Regions from separate parts of the Sulfurovum sp. TSL1 genome, predicted to be linked through region 2. Evidence: riboswitches for the same ligand, from Rfam matches in the RefSeq annotation. Region 2 holds a riboswitch; the other holds the start of a gene.
The links. Region 2 has a riboswitch for cyclic di-GMP ahead of thrC (threonine synthase). Riboswitches for the same ligand answer to the same signal wherever they lie in the genome.
Positions count from the first base shown of each region.

Region 1 (8,670 bases), on a different contig from region 2:
CCACACCTGCGGCAGAACCGAATGAGATCAGTGATCCACCCACACCGGCCGTAAGTGTTACAAGCATCCACTGTGCATGTGCAGATGCACCCATATCCGGGCTTGACTTCAGTACTGCTGACATGACAGGTACGTTATCCACGATCGCAGAAAGGAATCCTACTCCGATATTCACGGTAGTCGCACCAAACTGGGAATAGAGAGCCGTGAAGTACTCCAAGAAACCTAAAAAGTGAAGTCCGCCGACCGCAGCTAAAATACCAAAGAAGAAAAGCAGTGTATCATTTTCAATTTTAGCGATGAATGAGAAAACGTTGACCGGAGGACATACGATACCCTCACTGTCGTATCTTACTTCTCTGCTCATTCTATAAATATAGAGTTTCAGCACAGCCAAACCGAACATCATTCCCCACATTGCAGGTAAATGAAGGACCTGGTGCGAGAGAACCGCTGAAGCGATCGTCAAAGCAAAAAGCCCTATGATCACTTTCCCGCCTGCAGCGATATAGACCTTTTTTTCATCTGCCGCAAATGGCGGTGTATCGTGTGGTACAAAACGGCTTAAAAGGAATGCCGTCACAAACCAACCTAAAATCGATGCAGGGAAAAGATAAAGGAAATCAACAAAAGCCCCCTTGCCGTCAACCCATACCATCAACGTTGTGATATCACCAAATGGTGACCAGGCACCCCCGGCGTTCGCCGCAACAACGATATTGATCGCCGAAGGCACGATAAATGCTTTGTTCGTTTTATCAATGGTGATCAATACCGTTGAAAGGATCAGTGCTGTTGTAAGGTTATCTGCAACAGGAGAGATGAAGAAAGCCAGAAGACCTGTGATCCAGAAAAGTTTTTTATAGCTGTACCCTTTGGAGACAAGGTTATAACGTAAAGCAGAAAATACATTCCTGTCGATCATCGCCTCGATATAGGTCATTGCCACATAGAGGAAGAAGAAGATCCCTGCGATCTCATAAATAAGCAACTCTATTTCATGGTGCAGATGTGCACCGTCCAAACCGTTCATAGCATAATAGACACCGATCAACATGAAGATCATTGTCCCTGCAAAAAGTGCCGGTTTTGCTTTGTTTATAAGGTATTTATCTTCCGCTGCGATAAAGTAGTATCCTACGACAAATATGATAAGTGAAACGATCCCCACCCATGTCGTTGTCAAATCTGTGTGCAATATTTCCGTGGTCATTAATTGTTCTCCTAATTCTTTGGTATGCCATATCTGCCCATACATTTACGCTAGACTGACTCTATATAGTGTGAGCCCAAAGACTCTTTTCTCGCAAGTGCTGCATCTACGATGGCAGAAGCAGTATTTAGTCTCAGTTTCAGTAATCTGCCGATCTCTTTATTTTTCATATCATAAATGAGATTTTTCGCTTCATGCAAGCCTTTGGTTGTCCTGATAATCCCTATATCATCCCACATCACTTGACGTAATTTTTGTTTATAGATTTTATCGTTTTCCTTGTGCAGAATATTACCGTAATCTTTCTCAAATATAGGTGTTTTTATCGCTTTATGCTCTTTGGAAAGCAGATGTTCCACTGCACGTTTTGCAAAGACCACACCTTCAAGTAATGAATTGGATGCAAGACGATTTGCCCCATGCACGCCTGTTCTTGCTGCTTCACCTATCACATAAAGACCTTCCATACCCTCTATGGAGCCATTGGTATCGCATTTTATACCACCGTTAGAGTAGTGAAATGCCGGAGAGATAGCGATCTTGTCTTTGGGGAATTTATAGCCAAGTCTGGCAAAGGTATGTGTGATATTGGGGAAACGATGTTCAAACCATTTCTCTTCGAACATGGAAAAATCCAGATAAGCCTTTTGTCCCGTTTTTCGTTTATGGGTGAAGATACCGCGAGCCACGATATCCCGGCTTGCCAACTCTCCTCTCTCATCATAATCGAACAAGAATCGTCTTCCCTCTTCATCCACGACATGCGCACCCTCACCCCTCAATGCTTCGGTCAGTAACAGTTTTCTTGCAAAAGGGGTATCAACAAATACGGTAGGATGAAACTGCATGAATTCCATATCGGAAAGCTCTATACCTTTTTCAACACAGATACCATGAATGTCGGCGCTGACGGTACGAGAATTAGTATTGTATGCATACAAAGAGCCTATACCTCCAGAGGCGATGATTACATCATCTGCATAGATGGTCGTAGGTTCATAATTGACCGTTGCTTTGACCCCAAAACATCTGCCGTTATCTATAAGCAGATCATACACCAGTGTATTTTTCTGAAGCTGGTGTTTGTTCTGCACCATCATAAAATAATGCATATAACGTCCCGTAGCATCTCCTCCGGCATGTATGATACGCTCTACGGAGTGTGCAGCCTCTTTCGTATATAAAAGATTCCCCGCTTCATCGGTATCAAACTCCATCCCTCTGGAGATGATATCAGGCGTGGTTTCCAGTGAGGTACGGGAGAGAATCTCCACAGCTTCTTTGTTATTATGATACGAACCCGCAGCCATGGTATCTTCGACATGAAGAGGGATATCCGCTTCATTCAAGGCGGTGGTCATACCTCCCTGGGCATAAAACGTATTGCACTCCCAGGGGATATCTTTACATACCACCAAGACCTTTTTACTTGCAGGCAGCTGCATGGCTGCATAAAGCCCTGCGATACCGGCACCTATGATCAGTACATCATACTTCTGCATCTTTAACCTTCTGTCTTCATACTTGTATTGTGCTCTACACTCTCTTCTACATACACCGGGTCGGTTTTATAACCGCACCCTGTCAAGATGATACAGCAAAGTGATGTTATAATCGCTTTATGAAAAAAGCCAGTATGATTTTGTCTCATTTATCTTCTCAACCTCAGTTTAAATCATTAAAACGGCAGGAGTGTTACCAAAAGTTTATCGATCTTCTTAGTCCCAAATGGCAAAAGGCCGTTGCCTTTGTCTATATCAAAGATGCGACACTCTTTATAGCGGTCACACACCCCGGTTTTAAAATGGAACTTAATTATAATAGAGATTTATTAAAAAGCCTATTAACAGAGCTGAACAAGCACGATGAAGCGTGTAAGATGATGCAGGCTGAAAAGGTTGTCGTCTTTCACAGCAAATATTATGCGATGCCTCAGGAAAAAGTCTCTTATGTGAGTGTACCCCATTATCATGAACGTGCCAAGGGAAATTTTGAAACACCTTCAGACAGAGAACTCAAAGAAAAATTCGAACGTATCAAAGCCATAGTCACATGCAATCAGTAATCCAAGATCTCCCTTCCTGTGCAGGCGTGTACCAGTATTTTGACGCAAACGGCAAACTGCTCTATGTAGGAAAGGCCAAAAACCTGAAAAACAGGGTCAAAAGCTATTGGCGTTTTTCTCCTGAATTCAAACCCAACCCTGCACAAAGTTCGCGCATCATCAAAATGCTCTATGAAGCAAGCAGAATTGAGTATATCGTCGTAGAGACGGAAGACGATGCCCTCATCTTGGAAAACTCGCTGATCAAACAGCTCAAACCCAAATACAACATTTTGCTTCGTGATGATAAAACTTACCCCTACATCTATATCGATGAATCTGTAGCCTACCCAAGGTTTGAGATCACCCGAAAGGTCATCAAAGGCAAGCAAATCACCTATTACGGCCCTTTTCCTACCGGAGGGAAAGCCCTACTTGATGCACTCTATGAAGTCTATCCGCTGGTACAGAAGAAGTCTTGTTTAAAAGAAGGAAAAGCCTGTCTCTTCTATCAGATCAAAAAATGTCTGGCCCCTTGTGAAGGGAAAGTGTCACCTGAAGCCTATGGTGAGATCGTCACCCAAGCCAAAACATCCATCGTCAAACGTAAAGATCTACTCTCCACCCTTGAAGAGAAGATGACAAACCTTGCCATCCAGGAACGTTATGAAGAAGCCGCTGCTATACGCGACAGCATCAATGCCATCTCTTCGCTCACGATCTCATCAAACATTGATTTTGCCAATGCCATGGACCTGGATATCTTTGCCATACTCAATGGGGATGAAAGAGGTGTGATCGTCAAGCTCTTTATGCGGGGAGGTAAGATCATCTCATCCGCATACTCTTACTTCAGGCATACCCATATTTTTGACGAAAATGAAGCGTATAAACAGGCCTTATTGGAATTCTATACCATCGACACCCCCCATACCGGTAAACAGATTCTTACGGCCCATATGTTTGAAGACTCGGCACAGGTGGCACATAGCCTTTCTGCCCGTTTTGACAAAAAAATAGAGATCCTTACCCCTCAGCGCGGTCCCAAAGCCAAACTGATCTCTTTGGCCCTGCAAAACTGCGAAGAGTTATTGCGTAAAACGCAGAGTGATACACTCATGGAACAAAAAATAGCAGATCTCTTTGACCTTTCTGTCATTCCTTACCGTATAGAAACTTTCGACAACTCTCATCTTATGGGAGCTGCTACAGTGGGCGGTATGGTGGTGTGGGATGAAGATAAATGGGATAAATCCGCATACCGACGGTATACACTGCATGAACGTGATGAGTATGGGCAGATGAAAGAGATGCTCTCCAGACGTATAGAGAACTTTAAAGAAGAACCTGCTCCGGACCTCTGGATACTTGATGGAGGACAGGCCAACCTCAATCTTGCAAAAGCCCTTCTCAAAGAAGCCCATGTCAATCTTGATGTCATAGCCATAGCTAAAGAAAAGCTCGATGCCAAGGCACACCGCGCGAAAGGTGCAGCCAAAGATATCCTCTATACCGCTCATGGCGTTCTTGAACTCAAAGCAAATGACAAACGTCTACACTGGATACAGCGCCAAAGAGATGAAGCACATCGTTATGCCATTACCTACCATCAGAACAAAAAACGTAAAGAAGATACACAAATTTCACTTCTCAATAAAAAAGGCATAGGCAAAGCAACAGTGAAAAAGTTGATCGATTATTTCGGGACATTTGAAGCCATAGAAAATGCATCTCATGAAGAAATAGAAAAAGTTACAAATAAGAAAATCTCTAACATTATTAAAAATTATAATCCATAAACAGACATTATTTAATATTTTTTACTAAAAAACTTCTTAATTCAATCTATTTTTAGTTTAGTTGTTATAGAGTTTTAGCAGCGGGTTATGTTTGCAGTATTGTTAGCCATAAGATTCTAGTGCATCTTATATGATACATAACGCTAAGTTAACAAGCTAAACTCATTGTGAAGTGAGGACAGAAAGCCATGGGTCTCATGAAGATTGCCAGGCTGCGAACAGTAGACTTCATGACTGTAAGTTTACTGAAACTACACTTCTTACACGTCACACTACAAAAAGGGGGGAGAATAATACAATGAATAGACCTGATCCAATTGATGAAGAGTATATCTTTGAAAAAGGCTTGATCGTTAGTTCTACAGATCTTAAAGGGATCATTACATACGCTAACAGAAAATTCTGTGAAATATCAGGATATACCAAAGAGGAACTCGTAGGCAAAAATCATAATATCGTCAGACATCCGGATATGCCAAAAGCAGCATTTCAAGAACTTTGGGACACGATACAGAGTGGCAAGGAGTGGACCGGTATCGTAAAAAATTTAAGAAAAGATGGCAGATATTATTGGGTTTATTCACATATTTCACCTATCATCCTTGATGGAGAGACCACCGGCTATACTGCAGCCAGAAGACCGGCATCGGAGACAGAGGTCACAGAAACCATTCCTATTTACAGGGATTTGTTAGAGAAAGAAAGTAAGTAAAAGAGGGGTTGTCAACAAAATGTACTATATATTAAATGAAACAAATCAAATTATCGCTGCTGATAAGAATCTATTGGAATTATGCGGGTTGTCGCATATAGATGCATTATCATTAAACATTGCATTAGGCGATACAAAATTTGATTTATCTGAAACAAAAATCACGATCACTACAGATCAAAATGAAAAAACGTTTCCTGTCTCCAAAACGTCTCTTTCAAGTATGCTTGGTCATATCACATTGGTTGAAATACAAGCAGAAGAAGAAAAAGCAGAAGAAAATGATCTATCGGTATTAACACTTGATGATACGGTAGAAAATATCGCTCCTCTTGATAGAGAGGAAACGGGTGAAGAAAAAGAAGTTGCTGTAGAAGACAGCGAACGCTTTGATCTTGTCATGGAAGAGGAAACAGAAAGTATCGCTCCTCTTGATACAGAGGAACCAAGCAAAGAACCTGAAGTTGCTATAGAAGACAACGAACTCTTTGATCTTGTTATGGAAGAAGAAACACAGAGCAGCATTGAGACGGTGGAAGAACCGCTCGATATCATGACCGAAGATACAGATATCCTTGACTTGGGATTGTCCGATAGAGAAGATGAAGTCATAATGGAGAAACCTGAAGCAGAGGATACTGCTGAAATTCTAATAGATCTGGATAAAGTATGTCAACAGATCGGTGTTTCTCATGAAGATTACAATACATTTCTCAATGAATATATCGATACGGCATTGGAACTTGAAACGGATCTACAGAGTGAAGAGAGCGCAACACGTTCCAATGCTGTTGCAACACTTTCCCATCTTGGCGAAGTATTACAATTGCCGGTTATCGGAGACCTCCTAAAAAGAATTGATGCAGCGCCTGCAGGTGAACAAAAAGCAACGGTCGAATCTTTTTACACAGCTCTCTCAAGAATCACTAAATCACCAAGCTCTCAAGCAGAACCTGAAATGGACCTCTTTGATACCCAAAAAGAGACTGAGCTAGACCTTTTTGATGTTGAAGAAAAAGAAAGTAAACCAGAAGTGATGATCAATGAAAAAGGCTTTGGTACTATTTCTCTTGAAGGTATTAAACCAATTCACTTTGACTTTCAACTTGAAGAAGCAGCCAATGACCTCTCTTTACCTGTAGAACTTATTGAAGAATTTGTAAATGATTTTATCGAACAGTGTCATAGTGAAACCAAGAATATGCTAAAAGCCTATGAAGAGGGTGATCTGGATGCCATTCAGAAGATAGGACATCTTCTTAAAGGCGCTGCAAGTAACCTTCGTATCAATCCATTAGCTGATACGCTCTATAAGATACAGTTTTGTGAAGACAGCAGTGATTTGGAAGCTTTGATCAAAGACTATTGGGGACACTTTTTGTCTTTCGAAATTCAAATAAATGCGCTAGCAAAATAAAAGGAAATAAACTATGACTATACGTAATAGACTTAAACTCATTGGTCTTGTGCCAATTTCTCTACTCATTTTACTTTCAAGTTATTTCTTTGTAACTTCATATGTAAACTATGAAAAGGCAAATGCACTCAAAACGACATTGATCAATAACGGTGCATTGGGCAAATCACTGATCGAAATAGGTAAAGAGAGTGGATTAACGGCCTTATATCTAGGCAGTGATAAGGAAATGTATGCAGATGCACTTATCAAACAGCGAGAGAAGTTAGATGAATCTTTTGAAAACCTAAAATATGAAGTTATCACAGACAAAAAAGTATATCTTCCTTTCCTGGTTACACTTTTGGAAGGAGAGAAAGCAAAACCATTAGACCCTTATACGCTGCTTGTGTCAAATATCGGTACACTTCCTGAAGAGAGGAAAAAGATAGATACTGCAAATATTGATTTCAAAACTGCCTTTTTTCAAACCTATAGAAACGGTTTATCGACGCCAACACTTGACAAGGTCCTTACACTGAAGAATTATCCGCTTGATACAGATATTTCAGAACTGATCGATATACTTGCACAAATTTATACAGCGACAGAGTACAGCGGACTTGAAAGAGGATTTATTTCATACTACATGACAAAAAAATCTTCTTTATCATTTGAGGAGATCGCTTTATGGGATGAGTTTAAAACAAAAGCGCATATTTTTGATATAAAACAGGTAGACAATAGTGCATTGCGTCAACAACTTGAAAAAGTCCTCTATAATGAGCATGCAAAAGAAGTGATGAATGACCTGGCACTTACATCATCTGCGATTCAAACAGATATCGATAACGGTGACTATGCAGAATCGGTTATGGACTGGTTTGCACTTCAAACACAGAAGATCGCTTTGCTTTCAAAAGCAGAACTTGTGGTTTCAAATGCTTTATGGAAAAAAAGTAACCTTTACCTTGATAAACAACTTTTACTTCTTGGTATCGCAGGTGCTATCTGGTTGCTGAGTTTTATTTTGGCATACCTCGGATACACAACTGCAAGAGATATTACTAGAAACATTAAAGAGCTTGAAGACGTACTTAACAAAGCTGTTGAAGAGATGAAAGCCAGCGATCAATACCTTGCATCAGACTCACATGCGATTGAAAATATTGATCTTGATACCCACGAAGGTACAAAAGAAGCCTATAAGTTCCTTGAGGACCTCGTTGAAACAGCAAAAGATGATAAACTCATTGCCCTACAGGCCAATGAAGCAAAATCTCTTTTCCTGGCAAACATGTCACATGAGATCCGTACACCGCTGAACGGTATTGTCGGTTTTACAGAAATATTACGTAGTACACACCTTACCGAAGAGCAAGAGGAATTCCTTGCAATCATTGATAAAAGTTCTGAAAACCTTCTGAGCATTATCAATAACATTCTTGACCTTTCAAAAATTGAAAGTAACAAGGTTGAGATTGAAAGTATCGTATTTGATGCAGC
Region 1 is NZ_BPFI01000001.1:1,262,047-1,270,716, forward strand. Features, by position in the region: gene nhaD (sodium:proton antiporter NhaD) at 1-1,213, opposite strand, end outside; gene nadB (L-aspartate oxidase) at 1,264-2,715, opposite strand; gene LDM98_RS06185 (DciA family protein) at 2,835-3,278, shown strand; gene uvrC (excinuclease ABC subunit UvrC) at 3,266-5,056, shown strand; cyclic di-GMP riboswitch class I at 5,202-5,276, shown strand; gene LDM98_RS06195 (PAS domain S-box protein) at 5,355-5,768, shown strand; gene LDM98_RS06200 (Hpt domain-containing protein) at 5,788-7,185, shown strand; gene LDM98_RS06205 (ATP-binding protein) at 7,199-8,670, shown strand, end outside.
Region 1: linked by a shared signal. The riboswitch ahead of LDM98_RS06195 (PAS domain S-box protein) and the one ahead of thrC (threonine synthase) in region 2 are both predicted to bind cyclic di-GMP.

Region 2 (8,670 bases):
GTGAGGGTCAATAGATCAGAGTAGAGGATCAAAGCGTCCTCTTTACCTGCTCTATCCAAAAAGGTATGACCCTTTGTTCTGCTTTGAGGGTCGTGCTCATCCCATGGCCGGGATAGATCGTATAATCGCCTTCTATCGTGAGCGCTTTTTCTAAACTCTTCACCATTGCTTCTCCGCTTGATGAAGGGAAATCCCATCTTCCAATACTCTGTTCAAAAAGAAAGTCCCCACTGAACCATACATCATCGATCTCTATGATGGAACAGCCAGGCGTATGCCCCGGAAAGTGACGGTATTTGATCTTTACCCCTTCAATGGTCAGTTCTTCATCACCTACGATGATATGGTCCGGTTCACTTGGAGGCGTACCTTGTTCAAGAGGATCGTCTGTAAGCATAAAAACATCCCCTTTGGGACAATAGATAGGAAGCCTCAGTTTCTCCTGGACCTCCGCATTTGACCATACATGGTCGAAGTGGCCATGGGTGTTAAGTATAGCGACGGGATTGGTGACATTGTCAAGAACCCACTGGGTCGCACCCATACCGGGGTCTATAATAAAATCTTTTCCCTCAACGGTTGCAATGTAACAGTTGGTCTGGTAAGCGCCCATAGGTTGTATTTTGATTTGCATGATATAATTCTCCTATGAATATATTTAGTCTATTAGAACGTGCCATTATGAGTGATGATATTCTTTTAAAAGAGGAGTTGACCGTTCAATGTTTGGCATATTGTACCCAAAATGAAATAAGGTGTGATGATGATTTTACGCCGCTATTATTTTCAAAACCCTCCTATGCCTCCAAATGTCACATTGTAGATCCCCGGGAGTTGCCTGCCAGAAAAGATTTTGAGAGTCAAGAGGGATTGGCTACATTGGTACATGCCATTGCACATATAGAGTATTCTGCCATCGATCTGGCATTGGATGCGGTCTATCGTTATCCTCAGATGCCCAGCGACTATAAAGTGGATTGGCTTGAAGTAGCCAGTGACGAGATACGGCACTTTCAAATGCTGCAGCGTCTGTTGGAAGAACTTGGATATACCTATGGGGATTTTCCTGTACACTGTGGACTGTTTGATGCGGCAGAGCATAGTGCAGAGAATATTTTGGACCGCATGGCGATCATTCCGCGTTACTATGAAGCATCAGGTCTGGATGTCAGTCCCCAGATCATTAAAAAACTGGACAACAAGCGTAAAAACCCCAATGTGAAAAAACTGATAGATGCGCTGCAACTCATTTATGATGAAGAGATAGACCATGTCTATAAGGGTGATAAATGGTTTAAATATCTTTGTAAAGAAGCAGGAAAGAAAGAAGGGAGCGAAGAAGAGGTCTATTTTGAGATACTTGAACGTTATAAATTGCTCTCGAAACACCGTCCCTATGTCAATGTGCAAGCAAGAAAAGAGGCAGGGTTCTCCTGTGCTGAGATCAAAAAACTGGGTGCGAAGGAGTGCTCTTGAGAGCATTTCTTGAAGCCATGTTCTTTGCACCAAGATGGTATCATTACCCTCTTATCCTGCTTCTGTTTCCTCTGTCTATTATCTATGGGGGCATCATGTCTCTGCGCAGAATGGTCATTTCCCCACAAGAGTTCGGCATCCCCATCATCTCTGTGGGGAATCTTATCGTTGGGGGGAGCGGAAAAACACCTTTTGTCATAGCACTTGCTTCAGGGCTTGAAGGTGCGGTGATCATCTCTCGGGGGTATGGCCGCAGAAGCAAAGGGCTGGTGGAGGTCAGCACTGAGGGGAAGATACTTGTCGATGTGACACAGAGCGGAGATGAACCTATGCTGATGGCACTGTCACTTCCTCATGCAAGTGTGATAGTCAGTGAAGACAGGGCTTTGGCCATCAAGTTAGCTAAAGAGAAAGGTGCCAAATGTATCATCCTGGATGATGGATTCAACCGTGTTGAGATCAAAAAGTTTGAAATTATCCTTGAGCCTGAACAGATCAAAAATTATCTTCCTTTCCCCTCAGGTGCGTTTAGGGAATTCTGGTTTAGTAAAAAGTATGCAGATATTGTGGCAAAAGAGGGAGAGGCATTTCATCGAAAAGTGGCATTTGAGAATCTTACACCCCAAATGGTACTGGTAACGGCTATATCAAATCCGCATAGACTTGATACCTATTTGCCCGAAGGAGTCGTCCATAAAGTCTATTTGGAAGACCATGCCTATTTTGAGGAAGAAAAACTCAAAATGCTCCTCTCTGACCATGAGGCCCAGAGCCTTCTTGTGACAGAAAAAGATGCAGTAAAAATGCAGGATTTTAAGTTACCTATCTCTGAAATGAAGTTAAAATTACAGATTCAAGAGACTATCTTCACTCAGGTAGATGAATATATAAAGGGATATCCAGAATGAAAAATAATATTAATGTTGTAAAAACGCTCCTTGATGCTTTACCGTTCATCAAAAAGTTTTCCAATGAAAAAATAGTCATTAAATATGGGGGGTCTGCCCAAACGAGTGATGCGCTCAAAGAGCAGTTTGCACAGGATATTGTACTTTTGCACCTTGTAGGGATGAAACCTATTATCGTACATGGCGGAGGTAAAAGTATTACAGATCTGCTTGCCAATTTAGGGGTAGATACGACATTCATAGATGGACAGCGGGTCACAACCAAAGAGGTAATGCGTATTGCAGAGATGGTATTGAGCGGTGAGATCAACAAAGAGATCGTCTCTTTGCTTGATAATCATGGGTCCAAAGCGATTGGAATCTCTGGAAAAGATGGCGGTTTTCTAAAGGGGATACCGAAAGATTTTGAAAAGTTCGGTTATACGGGTCTTATCGAACATGTCAATCCCGAGATCGTCAATAACATCATTGAAGACGGTGCGATACCTGTGATCGCCCCTATCGCAGGAAGCAGTACGATGGGACATCCCGGATTCAATATCAATGCGGATCTTGCAGCAAGCAAAATAGCCGTAGCCCTGCAAGCAAGAAAAGTACTTTTCCTCACAGACACGCCTGGTGTGTTGGATAAAGAGATGCAACTGATCACCAATCTGAGTATAGAAAAAACGGAAGCCCTCAAAGCAGATGGAACGATACACGGAGGTATGGTACCTAAAGTGGATGCCTGTATCGAAGCATTGCGTGGCGGAGTAAAAAAAGCACACATCATCGATGGCCGGGTAGAACACTCATTGCTCCTGGAGATTTTGACCAGTTCGGGTGTAGGGACCTGTATCGAACTCTAAGGTCGTACGATGGAAGTATCACCGGTAACAAAATGCAACAGTTAAAAATGCATTTAACACTAAAAAATAATAATTTTTTAAATTTTTTTAGAATTTAAGTTATTTTTCAAAGGTTAGTGTGTTATAATTATCTCATACGGTTATACTGTATTGAAAAAGCCAAGTTCATCGCGAGGTGGATACGGAAAGTTATGGGTCTCACGTAGATCGCCAGACTACCAATAGAGATATAAACTCATTCTATCTTTTAGAAAGTTTCATTTCTTCTATTACCTGAGTATTTTAGTGTTTGTTTGTCTCTATGATTTTATTAGTTGACATTCTTTTCCCTAAATCATTCTTCTCCTATTATCGTAGGGCAAATAGATACTAGATACTTAAGTTTACTTCATACCTGGATTCCCCCTAATTTCTTATAACCCTTAGCTTATTTAGCTATAATTATCATTCATATAAACAGTAGGATAATATAGATGCAATTTATTGAGACACGGGGAAATGACGGACAGAAACCTTCATCTGTACCATTTTCAGAAGCAATACTCAGCCCAAGTGCCAGTTTTGGTGGGCTATATGTACCCAAAGAACTCCCAATTTTAGATACAGAATTTTTAGAGGGACATCTCTCCAGCCATTATAAAACGCTGGCATTGGACTTTTTAGAAACATTTGGTATAGATATTGAAACAGAAGTACTGGTAGAAGCATTGAACAGATATGACGCTTTTGATGACCCTTCAAATCCTGTACCGCTTTCCCAGATCGAAGAGGACTGCTTTGTCTCTGAACTCTATCATGGGCCTACAAGAGCCTTTAAAGATATGGCCTTACAACCTTTCGGATATGTGTTAAGTAAATTGGCACAAAAAAGAGGTGAACATTACCTTATCATGGCAGCAACAAGTGGAGATACCGGTCCTGCTACTCTGGAGACATTTAAAGATCAGGAAGGTGTACAGGTAGCATGTCTTTACCCTGATGGCGGTACATCCGATGTGCAAAGACTTCAAATGGTCACGGAAGATGCTTCAAATCTGAAAGTGATCGGTGTGAAAGGTAATTTTGACGATACGCAAAATACGCTCAAAGATCTACTCGCCTCTGAAGACTTTAAGGCAGAATTGGAAGAGAGGCATATCAAACTTTCAGCAGCGAATTCTGTAAACTTTGGACGTATCATCTTCCAGATCATTTACCATCTCCACTCCTACCTGGAGTTGGTACGTAAAAAAAGCATTCAAATGGGTGAAAAGATCTATCTGGTTGTTCCGAGCGGTAACTTCGGTAATGCATTAGGTGCCTATTATGCCAAAAAAGCAGGTTTGCCGATAGAAAAGATCCTTATCTCATCCAATATCAATAACATTCTGACAGATTGGATCACCAAGGGTACCTATGATCTTACGACACGTACATTGATACAGACAGAATCACCTGCTATGGATATTTTGAAAAGTTCAAATGTCGAACGTATTATGTTTGACAAATTCGGTGCAGCACGTACCAAAGAACTGATGGAAGGATTGGCTAAAGACGGCAAGTATCAGCTGACTGCAGATGAACTTGCGTTGCTACGTGAAGATTTTGATGCCTCTTTCTCAGATGATGAAGAGTGTGAAGCTGTGGTAGGTGAATATGCAAAAAAAGGGTATATTATGGACCCGCATACAGCCACATGTATCAGAGCGTATAGAACTTTGAGAGAAAAAGATCTTAAAACAGTGGTTTACTCGACTGCGGAATGGACCAAGTTCAGCCCGTCCGTTTCAAAATCACTGGGACATGAAGTCAAAGATGATGTTGAAGCATTAAAATGGGTGAGTGCACATGCAAATGTATCCGTACCGCCTATGATACATGGGTTGTTCGAGAAACCTGTCATCCATTCGGTCATCGTTGAAAAAGAATCCATTAAAGGAGAGATGTTAAACTTTTTATAGTTTAGCATAACGTAATGTCCAGAAATCACTTGAGGTTTTTTTTATTATCCTATTTATGTTTGGAAACAGCCACTGCAAAGTCAGTGATAGATTGCAGGGTTATCACCGGCGGTATCGCTGAGTGTAACCCTTACGGGGCAAAATTTCTTAAAGCCAAAGAGATCGTGTATGATCTGAACAGACAAAAATTGATCAGGGCAAAAACGTTACCTGTGCCTGAAAAAAAGCGTTTTCTCAAAGTGGTTTCCGTAGAGGATATGATAGAACGGCATGTAAAAGTGCAAGAGTCTGTGCGTTTTAAAGGAAGTGAAAAAGCACCCATAAAGTATACAATGGAAGAGCCCATCGCTCAAGTCCTACTCGATGATAAGATAGAAGAGATAGAGACTTATGAAGCCCCTCCCCGCATAGAAAGAGAACTTTTAGAAACAATCGTACCTGAAGTACCAGAAAGACCCCAAATTATTTACGGTAAGTACAGGGTTGTAAGGGGCGATGCTCTGAGTAAGATCGCAAAGAAGTTTGGGTTAAAAACACAAGAGATTGCAAAAATGAACGGTATCAGGATCGGCTCTCCTTTGCGTGTCGGACAGAAACTAAAGCTCCCTTTTGAACAAAAGAGGATCGATGCAGTCTCTTCTGGCAATTACTTTATCAGGGAGGGAGATACGATCATTTCCATTGCCAAAAAGTTCAATCTTGAACCTGAAGACTTGATGGAATTTAATAAGATCAAACGCAGTGCGATCATACATGCAGGTAAAATGATAAGGCTTCCGCTTCCTCATATACTGGCGCATATAAAAACAGAGAAAAGGCTTCGTGTCACGGCAACTGCGTATACGTCACATGTAGGTCAGACAGACCGTACACCTTTCCTGGCAGCATGGAATAACCGTCTGCGTCCAGGCATGAAGATCATTGCAGTCTCTAGAGATATGATAAAAAAATATGGCATGCGCAATGGGACCAAAGTGCGTATCGGCGGATTACCAGGTTACTACACCGTACGCGACAAAATGAATAAACGCTACCAAAAACGTATCGATATCTATATGGGACTCGATAAAAGAAGAGCACTGCACTGGGGAAGACGCAGTGTCATGGTCTACTGGTAATTAAAGAGACTCGAAAATTTCCAAAACTTCCAGATATCTGTCACTTTTCTCTTCATACACCTTCTCAAGTACACTCAGTTCATCACTCAGCGCAGTCAAACCTTTTTCCTGGTAACACTCCGGATCCTGTAAACAGGCATTAAGCGCAGCTATCTGTTGCTCCAGAGCTTCGATCTCATCGGGTAAGGTATCATAATCCCTTTGTTCTTTATAGCTCAGTTTTGTCTGTTTTTTGGTACCGACCGGCACCTCTTTTTTTGCAGATGTTTTGACCTCTTGTTCGAGCGCATCAAGCTCTTTCATCTCTTTTTCTATCTCCAGGTACTCGGTATAGGTCTGATAAGACTCTTCAACCACACCATTTCCTTTAAAGATAAAGAGTTTCGAGGCTATCTTGTCTATGAAGTAACGGTCATGTGAGACAAAGAGTATGGCACCAGGAAAGTTGATGAGCTTTTCTTCCAGGATATTAATGGTCTGGATATCGAGATCATTGGTAGGTTCATCGAGGATGAGACAATCTACTTTTTTAGTCAGGAGCAATGCCAGTGCCACACGATTTTTCTCTCCGCCAGAGAGCATACCGACTTTTTTAGCCAGGAACTCTTTAGGGAAAAGAAACGATTTTAGATAGCCGTAGACGTGAAGATTGGCCCCCTGTACTTCTATATGGTCTCCCCCGTCGGGACAGAAGGTCTCAATGAGTGTTTTTTCATCGTCAAGCATCTCTCTGTGCTGGTCAAAATAACCTATGGAAAAGTCTCCCTGCTTGATGAGACCGCTCTGGGGTTTGATCCGACCAAGCATAAGTTTGAGTAGGGTCGACTTACCTGCACCGTTGATACCGACAATGGCTATTTTGTCTTTCTGAAGGATACGTGTACTAAAGTGTTCTATGAGTTTTTTCCCCGGAACCGAGTAGGAGATGTTCTCCAGTTCAAAAAGCATCTTTTTTCGTGATACCCCTTCATCACGGTTAAAATGTTTTTTTTCACGTTCAAGCTCTACCATCATCTTTCGGATGAGCGTAGGGTTCTTCTTCGCTTCATCACGCAGCTCAAAGACACGTTTTTTACGTCCCTGATTACGTTTTTCTCTGGCCCTTACACCTTTTGAGAGCCAGGCTTCCTCCTGTTTAAGCAGTCTGAGGAGGTTCTCGTGCCCTTTTTTCAAAGCATGCATCCGTGCTTCTTTTTGTTCGAGGTAGTTCATGTAACCCCCGGTATAGCTCACAAGCTGCTGGTTATCGACTTCTACCACACGCGTGGCTACAGTGTCGATGAAATGTCTGTCATGTGAGATAAAGAGCAGGGTGAAATTTCCTTTGAGAAGCATCTCTTCCAAGAACTCGACCATATAGACATCAAGGTGGTTGGTCGGCTCGTCAAGAAGCAGTACATCGGGTTTTTTGAGTATAAGGGATGCCAGGGCTACACGGCGCTGTTCACCTCCGGAAAGGGAGATTACAGGACGGTCTTCGTAGGCTTTGAGCTGAAACTCCTGCATGATACGTTCTATCTTGTCATCAAGGTTCCAGGCATTATGATGGTCCAGAAAAGAGGAGACTTTCTCCAGTTGTGCGAGGAGCTCTTCATTTTCAAAGTCTTCGGCCACTTTGAGACTCAGTGCATCATACGCCTCTTTGGCTTCTTTGAGTTCAGTCAGTTCATTGAATATCGCTTCTCTGACGGAAAGACCAGGGTCGAAGTGAGGCTGCTGCGCAAGCATCTCTACCTGTATCGCGCTGTTCACCACTCTTTTACCCTCAGTGGGTTCCTCTTCTCCCATGATGATCTTCATCAGCGTGGATTTTCCACAGCCGTTTTGACCCACGATCGTGACACGTTCACCCTCATCGAGGTGAAAATCAACCCCATTGAGAAGTAATTTGATGTCATATTGTTTTTTGATGTCAAAGAGGTCGATGAGTGCCACAATGGTTCCTTGTTGTATAATGATGCAATTATAGCAAATAGAGTGGCTTTTAAGGCTTGATTTGGTATATTTCACCATTATATACCAAGGAAATCCATGCTGGAAACCATTATTATCTTTTACTCTATCTACACCTTTATGAAACTCTATATCTCTGCGATGCAGATAGGGTATATCAATGAAGAAAAAAGAAAGACACCTGTACTGATGCCGGCAGACAAATACCTGACAGCAGGAAACTATGCAGTGGCTAACGGAAAACTTTCTCTTGTGACTGACTTTGTCGATTATCTGGTATTTATCTGGTGGGTCTTTGCAGGTTTTTCCTGGCTCTCATCGATGGTTCAAGTCGAAGGAGACATCATGCAGTCTGTTGTATTCCTGTTCGGTTTTGTTATAGTCAATTATCTGATAGGCCTCCCTTTTGAACTTTACCAGAAGTTCA
Region 2 is NZ_BPFI01000004.1:59,340-68,009, forward strand. Features, by position in the region: gene LDM98_RS11425 (hypothetical protein) at 1-14, shown strand, start outside; gene LDM98_RS11430 (MBL fold metallo-hydrolase) at 29-634, opposite strand; gene LDM98_RS11435 (ferritin-like domain-containing protein) at 649-1,476, shown strand; gene LDM98_RS11440 (tetraacyldisaccharide 4'-kinase) at 1,467-2,384, shown strand; gene argB (acetylglutamate kinase) at 2,381-3,232, shown strand; cyclic di-GMP riboswitch class I at 3,381-3,455, shown strand; gene thrC (threonine synthase) at 3,706-5,172, shown strand; gene LDM98_RS11455 (LysM peptidoglycan-binding domain-containing protein) at 5,232-6,290, shown strand; gene abc-f (ribosomal protection-like ABC-F family protein) at 6,291-8,225, opposite strand; gene LDM98_RS11465 (M48 family metallopeptidase) at 8,322-8,670, shown strand, end outside.